DNA from 2 places in the Frateuria sp. GZRR35 genome. Region 1 is predicted to be linked to the other one. Evidence: predicted binding sites of a transcription regulator. Region 1 holds the regulator's gene; the other holds the start of a gene.

Region 1 (3,163 bases):
CGCGGCGCGGGCGGTGGTGCGCCACGGCGCCTCGCAGGTCGCGCTGGTCAGTACCGACCATTACCGCATCGGCGCCGCCGCGCAGCTGGAACACTACGGCCGCCTGCTCGGCGTGCGCGTGTACCCGGCGTACGACGCCGACAGCCTGCGCCAGGTGCTGCAGCTGCTGAAGGGCTGCCACACCGTGCTGGTCGACACCGCGGGCCTTGCCGGCAACGACCCGCGGCTGGCCGAACAACTGGACGCGCTGCGCGAGGCCGGCGAACTGCGCGCCTGCCTGGTGCTGGCCGCCAACGCGCAGGCGCAGTCGCTGGACGACGCCGTGCGTGCCTACCTGCCGGTCAAGCCGCACGCGGCGATCCTGACCAAACTCGACGAGGCGCCCAGCCTCGGCGGCGCACTGTCGGTGCTGATCCGCCACCGGCTGGCGCTGGACTACACCACCGACGGCCAGCGCGTGCCCGAGGACATCGCCGCCGCCGACGCACGCCTGCTGGTATGTCGCGCCGCGCAGGCGCTCAAGGGCAATACGCCGGCCGCCGACGAGGCGATGCTGGCCGAACGCTTCGGGACGATGGTGGCGCAGGCATGAGCGGAATCCTTGCAATGAATCAGGCGTGGGGCTTGAAAGACATGTTCAACGCGATCACGGGCGAGCGCGACAGCGCGCCGCCTGCACCGCACCGGCCGCACCAGGCGGTCAATGCAGGCGCGCCGCGCCGCCGCTGCCGCGCGATCGCGGTGGCCGGCGGCAAGGGCGGCGTCGGCAAGACCACCGTGGCGGTCAACCTCGGCATGAGCCTGGCGATGGCCGGGCACGAGGTGATGCTGCTGGATGCCGACATGGGCCTGGCCAACGTCGACGTGCTGCTCGGCCTGGCGCCCTCGCGCCACCTGGGCCACCTCCTGGATGGCACGGCCACGCTGGAGGAGCTGGTGCTGGAAGCCCCGCACGGGCTCAAGGTGATCCCCGGCGGCTCCGGTGCGCGGCGGCTGGCGCAACTGGGCAACGGCGAACATGCCGCGGTGATCCGCGCGTTTGACGAGCTGCCCAAACCACCGGACTACCTGCTGGTCGATACCGCCGCCGGCCTGTCGGACAACGTGGCGATGTTCGCCGCCGCGACCGACGACGTAGTGCTGGTGGTGTGCGACGAGCCCGCTTCGCTCACCGACGCCTACGCGCTGATCAAGGTCCTCTCCCGCGACTTCGGCGTGCGTCGGTTCCGCTTCGTCGCCAACCTGGTGCGCAACCTGGGCGAGGCCCGCGCGTTGCACCAGAAGCTGGCCAAGGTCAGCGACCGCTTCCTGGACGTGGTGCTGGACTTCATGGGTTTCGTGCCGCAGGACGAGCGGCTCAAGCAGGCCATCCGGCGCCAGAGCGCGGTGGTGGACATGTGGCCGGCAGCGCGTTCGTCGCAGGCATTCAAGCAATTGGCAGGTGCGGTCGATAACTGGGAGGAACCCGCGCGCGCGGGCCTGGACCGCATCGCTTTTTTCGGTGGCCAGGCCGTGACGGCGTCGGGGTGGTGACATGAGCGTGGCATCGGAATATCTCCAGCTGCAAAAACAGAGTGCGGATGAGTTGGTGCGCCAGCACGCGCCACTGGTGCGTCGTATTGCCTATCACCTGATGGGCCGGCTGCCGCCCAGCGTGGACGTGGGCGACCTGATCCAGTCCGGCATGATCGGGCTGCTGGAAGCCGCGCGGCACTACGCCACCGACCGCGCCGCCAGCTTCGAGACCTACGCCGGCATCCGTATCCGCGGCGCCATGCTCGACGAGCTGCGCAAGACCGACTGGACCCCGCGTTCGGTGCACCGCAAGGTGCGCGAAGTGGCCGAGGTGGTGCGCCAGATCGAGATCGAGACCGGCGCCGACGCCGAGGACGCCGAGGTGATCAAGCGGCTTGGCGTGAGCGCGGAGGAGTACCACGCGATCCTCGCCGATGCCGCCAGCGCGCGCCTGCTCAGCCTGACCGCGCCGGATGACGGCGACGGCGCGCCCGCCTTCGACGTGGTCGACCAGGGCAACCTGGGGCCGGCCGAGAGCATCGAGCAGGAAGGTCTGCGCCAGGCGCTGATCGACGGCATCTCCGGCCTGCCCGAGCGCGAGCAGCTGGTCATGTCGCTCTATTACGAGCAGGAATTGAACCTGAAGGAAATCGGCGCCGTGCTCGGCGTGACCGAGTCGCGCGTGTGCCAGATCCATGGCCAGGCGATCGTGCGGCTGCGCGCGCGCCTGGGCGATTGGCGGGACGGGAGCGAGGAATCGGACATGGGCAATCGCAAAGGCAAAAGCCGGCGTGCCCAGGCCGATCGCTCCGCCCCGCGCTGAACCATTGACGATCAACCATTCCCCATTCCCTACCAAGAGGAACCAATGGACAAGAACATGAAAATCCTCGTGGTGGACGATTTCTCCACCATGCGGCGCATCGTCAGGAACCTGCTGGTGGAGCTGGGCTTCACCAACACGCTGATCCAGGAAGCCGACGACGGCAACAACGCGATGACCATGCTGAAGACCCAGCCCTTCGACATGGTCGTGACCGACTGGAACATGCCCAACATGACCGGCATCGACCTGTTGCGCGCGATCCGCGCTGAGCCCTCGCTCAAGGGCCTGCCGGTGCTGATGGTCACCGCCGAGAACAACCGCGACCAGATCATCGCCGCCGCCCAGGCGGGCGTGAACGGCTACATCGTCAAGCCGTTCAACGCGGTCACGCTGAAGGAGAAGCTCACCAAGATCTTCGAGCGCCTTGCCGCCGCGGGAGCCAGCGCATGAGCGCCGTCCTGTCCACCTTCGACGAAACCGCGCTGCCGGCCGAGCTGCACGATCTGCTCAACAGCGCCGATGGCGCTGCGTTCGAGCAGGCGCTCGACGCGCTGGTGCGCCAGCGCGAACAGCACCTGTTCCGTGCGCTGGGCCTGCTCGCGCGCGACCTGCACGGCGCGGTCAGCCGGCTCGGCAACGACCTGGCGCAGGAAGGCGTGCCCGGCCGCGTGGCCGACGTGCGCAAGCATCTGAACGACGTGCTGGAGATGAGCGCGCAGGCGGCCCATCGCAGCATCGATTTCGCCGAACGGATGAGCCCCGAGGCCGACGCGCTGGCGCAGAGCGCCGAGCAGGTGCTCGCCTCGGCCGCACCGTGCGATC
Region 2 (3,163 bases), on a different contig from region 1:
GTGTTGCTGGCTGCGGCGATCTACTACCACCTGTTCGGCCTGGTCGCCGACATCGCGCTGTTCTTCAACCTGGTGATCCTGGTCGCGGTGATGTCGATGATCGGCGTGACCCTGACCATGCCGGGCATCGCGGGCATCGTGCTGACGCTGGGTATGGCGATCGACGCCAACGTGCTGATCTGCGAGCGCGTGCGCGAGGAACTGCGCAACGGCTCCAGCCCGCACGCGGCCATTCGCGCCGGCTACGACAAGGCCTGGTCGACCATCCTGGACGCCAACGTCACCCACCTGATCGCCGCGCTGGCGCTCACCACCATGGGCTCGGGTCCGATCAAGGGCTTCGGCGTGACGCTGCTGATCGGCATCCTGACCTCGATGTTCACCTCGGTCACCGTGACCCACGCGATCACCGCGCTGATCCACGGCAACCGCAAGCTCAAGACCCTTTCGGTGTAAGGGCGGGACGGCAATGGAAATCTTCAACCACAACAGTAATGTACCGTTCCTGCACTGGCGCAAGATCAGCATCGTCATCGCGGCGTTGCTGATGATTGCCTCGGTGGGCCTGCTGCTCACCCGCGGCCTCAACTACGGCCTGGATTTCACCGGCGGTATCTCGGTCGAGGTCAAGTACGACCGCACGATCGACATCGGCGACGTCCGCCAGGCGCTGGATGAGGCCGGCATCGAGAACCCGGTGGTGCAGAGCCTGGGCGGTTCGCGCCAGGTGCTGATCCGCCTGCAGCCAAAGGCCGACGGCAAGGATGGCGCGGCCGCTCCGGGCGAAGGCGCCTCGGCGCGTGCCGACAAGGTGGCTGCCGCCGTCATGGCGGCACTCAAGAAGGAGCGTCCGGACGCGGTGGAAGCTAGCCACAGCTTCGTCAGCCCGCAGGTGGGCGACGAGCTCAAGAGCGACGGCTCGATCGCCGCGATCTTCGTGATCATCGGCATCGGCGTGTACCTGTGGATCCGCTTCGAGCGCCGCTTCGCGATCGCCGCGCTGCTGACCGAAGTGCACGACACGCTGGTGACGCTGGGCGTGATCTCGCTGGTGCAGCGCGAGTTCGACCTGACCGTGCTGGCGTCGGTGCTGGCGGTGATCGGTTACTCGATCAACGACAAGGTGGTGGTATTCGACCGAATCCGCGAGCTGTTCCGCCTGGCCCGCAAGGCCGATCCGGAGGAAATCCTCAACCGGTCGATCAACACCACGCTGTCGCGAACCATCATCACTTCGCTGTTTACCGGCATCACGATGGCGGCGCTGTACTTCTTTGGCGGTCCGCAGGTGCACGGCTTCGCGATCACCATGCTGATCGGCATCGTGGTGGGCACGCTGTCCTCGATTTTCGTGGCCAGCCCGATCCTGCTGTGGCTGGGCGTGTCCAAGAAGGACCTGATGCCGCAGACCAAGGACAACCCGGAGCTTGCACGGCGGCCCTGAGACGCCTGCACCCTGCAAAAGCCCGGCCTTGTGCCGGGCTTTTTTGTGGGCTGTAGCGCCGTTGGGTCCGTGCACGTGCGGGCATCCTTGCGGCGAACCCCACCTCGAGAGAGCCGGGCCGCAGAGGCGTTCCGGAACATGCGGCAACAGTGATCCCTTTCGCACCTGCGGCCGTTCAATTTTTCCCTTGGCCGACCGATAACCCGGAGTGATCGCAAGGCGTCGCGCGCCCGGAGTAGGAAATGCTGGTTCTGGTAGGAACGTTGGTCGTCATCGGCTGCGTGCTCGGCGGCTACGTGATGTCGCACGGGCAGCTGATGGCGCTGTGGCAGCCCTACGAACTGCTGATCATCTTCGGGGGCGCGATCGGCGCCTTTCTCACGGCCAATTCCAGCAAGGTGGTCAAGGCGGCGCTGAGCGAGACGGCAGCGCTGGTGAAGGGGCCGAACTACAAGAAACAGGACTACGTGGACCTGCTGGCGCTGCTGTACGACATCTTCGGGGTCATGCGCAAGGAAGGCGTGCTGGGGATGGAATCGCACATCGAGGATCCGCAATCGAGCGCGGTGTTCTCCGCTTATCCGCGGCTGCTGCGCGAGCACCACCTGGTCGAATTCATTACCGACTGCCTGCGCCTGATCGTCGGCGGCAGCATGGAGCCGCACGAGCTGGAGGCGCTGCTGGACGCCGAGGTCGAGAACCACCACCACGAGGCCGAAGCGCCGGCGCAGGCAGTGGCCAAGATGGCCGACGCGCTGCCGGGCTTCGGCATCGTCGCGGCGGTGCTCGGCATTGTCACGACCATGTCCAACCTCGGCGGCGATACCTCGCGCATCGGCGAACACATCGCCGGCGCGCTGGTGGGCACCTTCCTGGGCATCCTGCTCTGCTACGGCTTCATCGGGCCGGTCGCGGCCGCGATGGAAAGCCGCGTGCGGGAAGACGGCAAGGCCTTCGAGTGCGTGAAGGTGGCACTGCTGGCCAACCTGCGCGGCTACAACCCGAAGGTGTCGGTAGAGTTCGCGCGCAAGGTGCTCTCGGCGCATGCGCGACCGAACTTCCAGGATCTGGAGGACCACCTCAAGGGTGCTCGCGCCGGGGCCGGCGCATGAGCGAGGGAGGCGGCCCGCCGATCATCATCAAGCGGGTGAAGAAGCAGGCGCACGGCCACCATGGCGGCGCCTGGAAGGTAGCCTACGCCGACTTCGTCACGGCGATGATGGCGTTCTTCCTGGTGATGTGGATCCTGGGCGCCGGTACGCGCGAGCAGAAGGCCGCCATTTCCGAATATTTCAAGAACCCCAGCATGACCCCGGGCAACGCCACGGTGGCGCCGCCGGGTCGCATGGGCCCGGGTGGCGCCAGCGACGCAGCCGTCCAGCTGGGTGGGGCGATGGACCTCTCGCACGGGCCCGGCAAGGACCGCCACAACGGCCCGTCCGCGCCGGTATCCAAGGAAGCCATCGAAAAGCGCGCGCGCGAGCAGGAGAGGGCGCGCCTGCAGGAGCTGATGCAGCAACTGCACGCGGCGATCCAGAACAGCCAGGCGTTGGCGCCGTTCAAGGACCAGTTGCTGCTGGACATTACGTCCGAAGGCCTGCGCATCCAGATCGTCGACAAGCTCAACCGGCCGATGTTCGACCTGGGTAGCGCGCAGCTGAAGGACTACACCCGCGCGATCCTCGCCGAGCTGGGTACCTTCATCAACCGCGTACCCAA

The links. The regulator FliA, encoded in region 1, starts transcription of late flagellar genes. The targets are predictions, from matches to a motif close to TAAAGTTTNNCNNNCNNNGGCCGATAA.
Region 2: a site for FliA is predicted at 1,620-1,646, ahead of motA (flagellar motor stator protein MotA). Genes of this name have one in related genera too.

What each region holds. Positions count from the first base shown of each region.
Region 1 is NZ_JBHZGL010000011.1:13,904-17,066, reverse strand. It holds gene flhF (flagellar biosynthesis protein FlhF) at 1-592, shown strand, start outside; gene ACFWZ3_RS12915 (MinD/ParA family protein) at 589-1,533, shown strand; gene ACFWZ3_RS12910 (RNA polymerase sigma factor FliA) at 1,535-2,338, shown strand; gene ACFWZ3_RS12905 (chemotaxis response regulator CheY) at 2,384-2,791, shown strand; gene ACFWZ3_RS12900 (protein phosphatase CheZ) at 2,788-3,163, shown strand, end outside.
Region 2 is NZ_JBHZGL010000004.1:130,406-133,568, reverse strand. It holds gene secD (protein translocase subunit SecD) at 1-456, shown strand, start outside; gene secF (protein translocase subunit SecF) at 470-1,444, shown strand; gene motA (flagellar motor stator protein MotA) at 1,687-2,556, shown strand; gene motB (flagellar motor protein MotB) at 2,553-3,163, shown strand, end outside.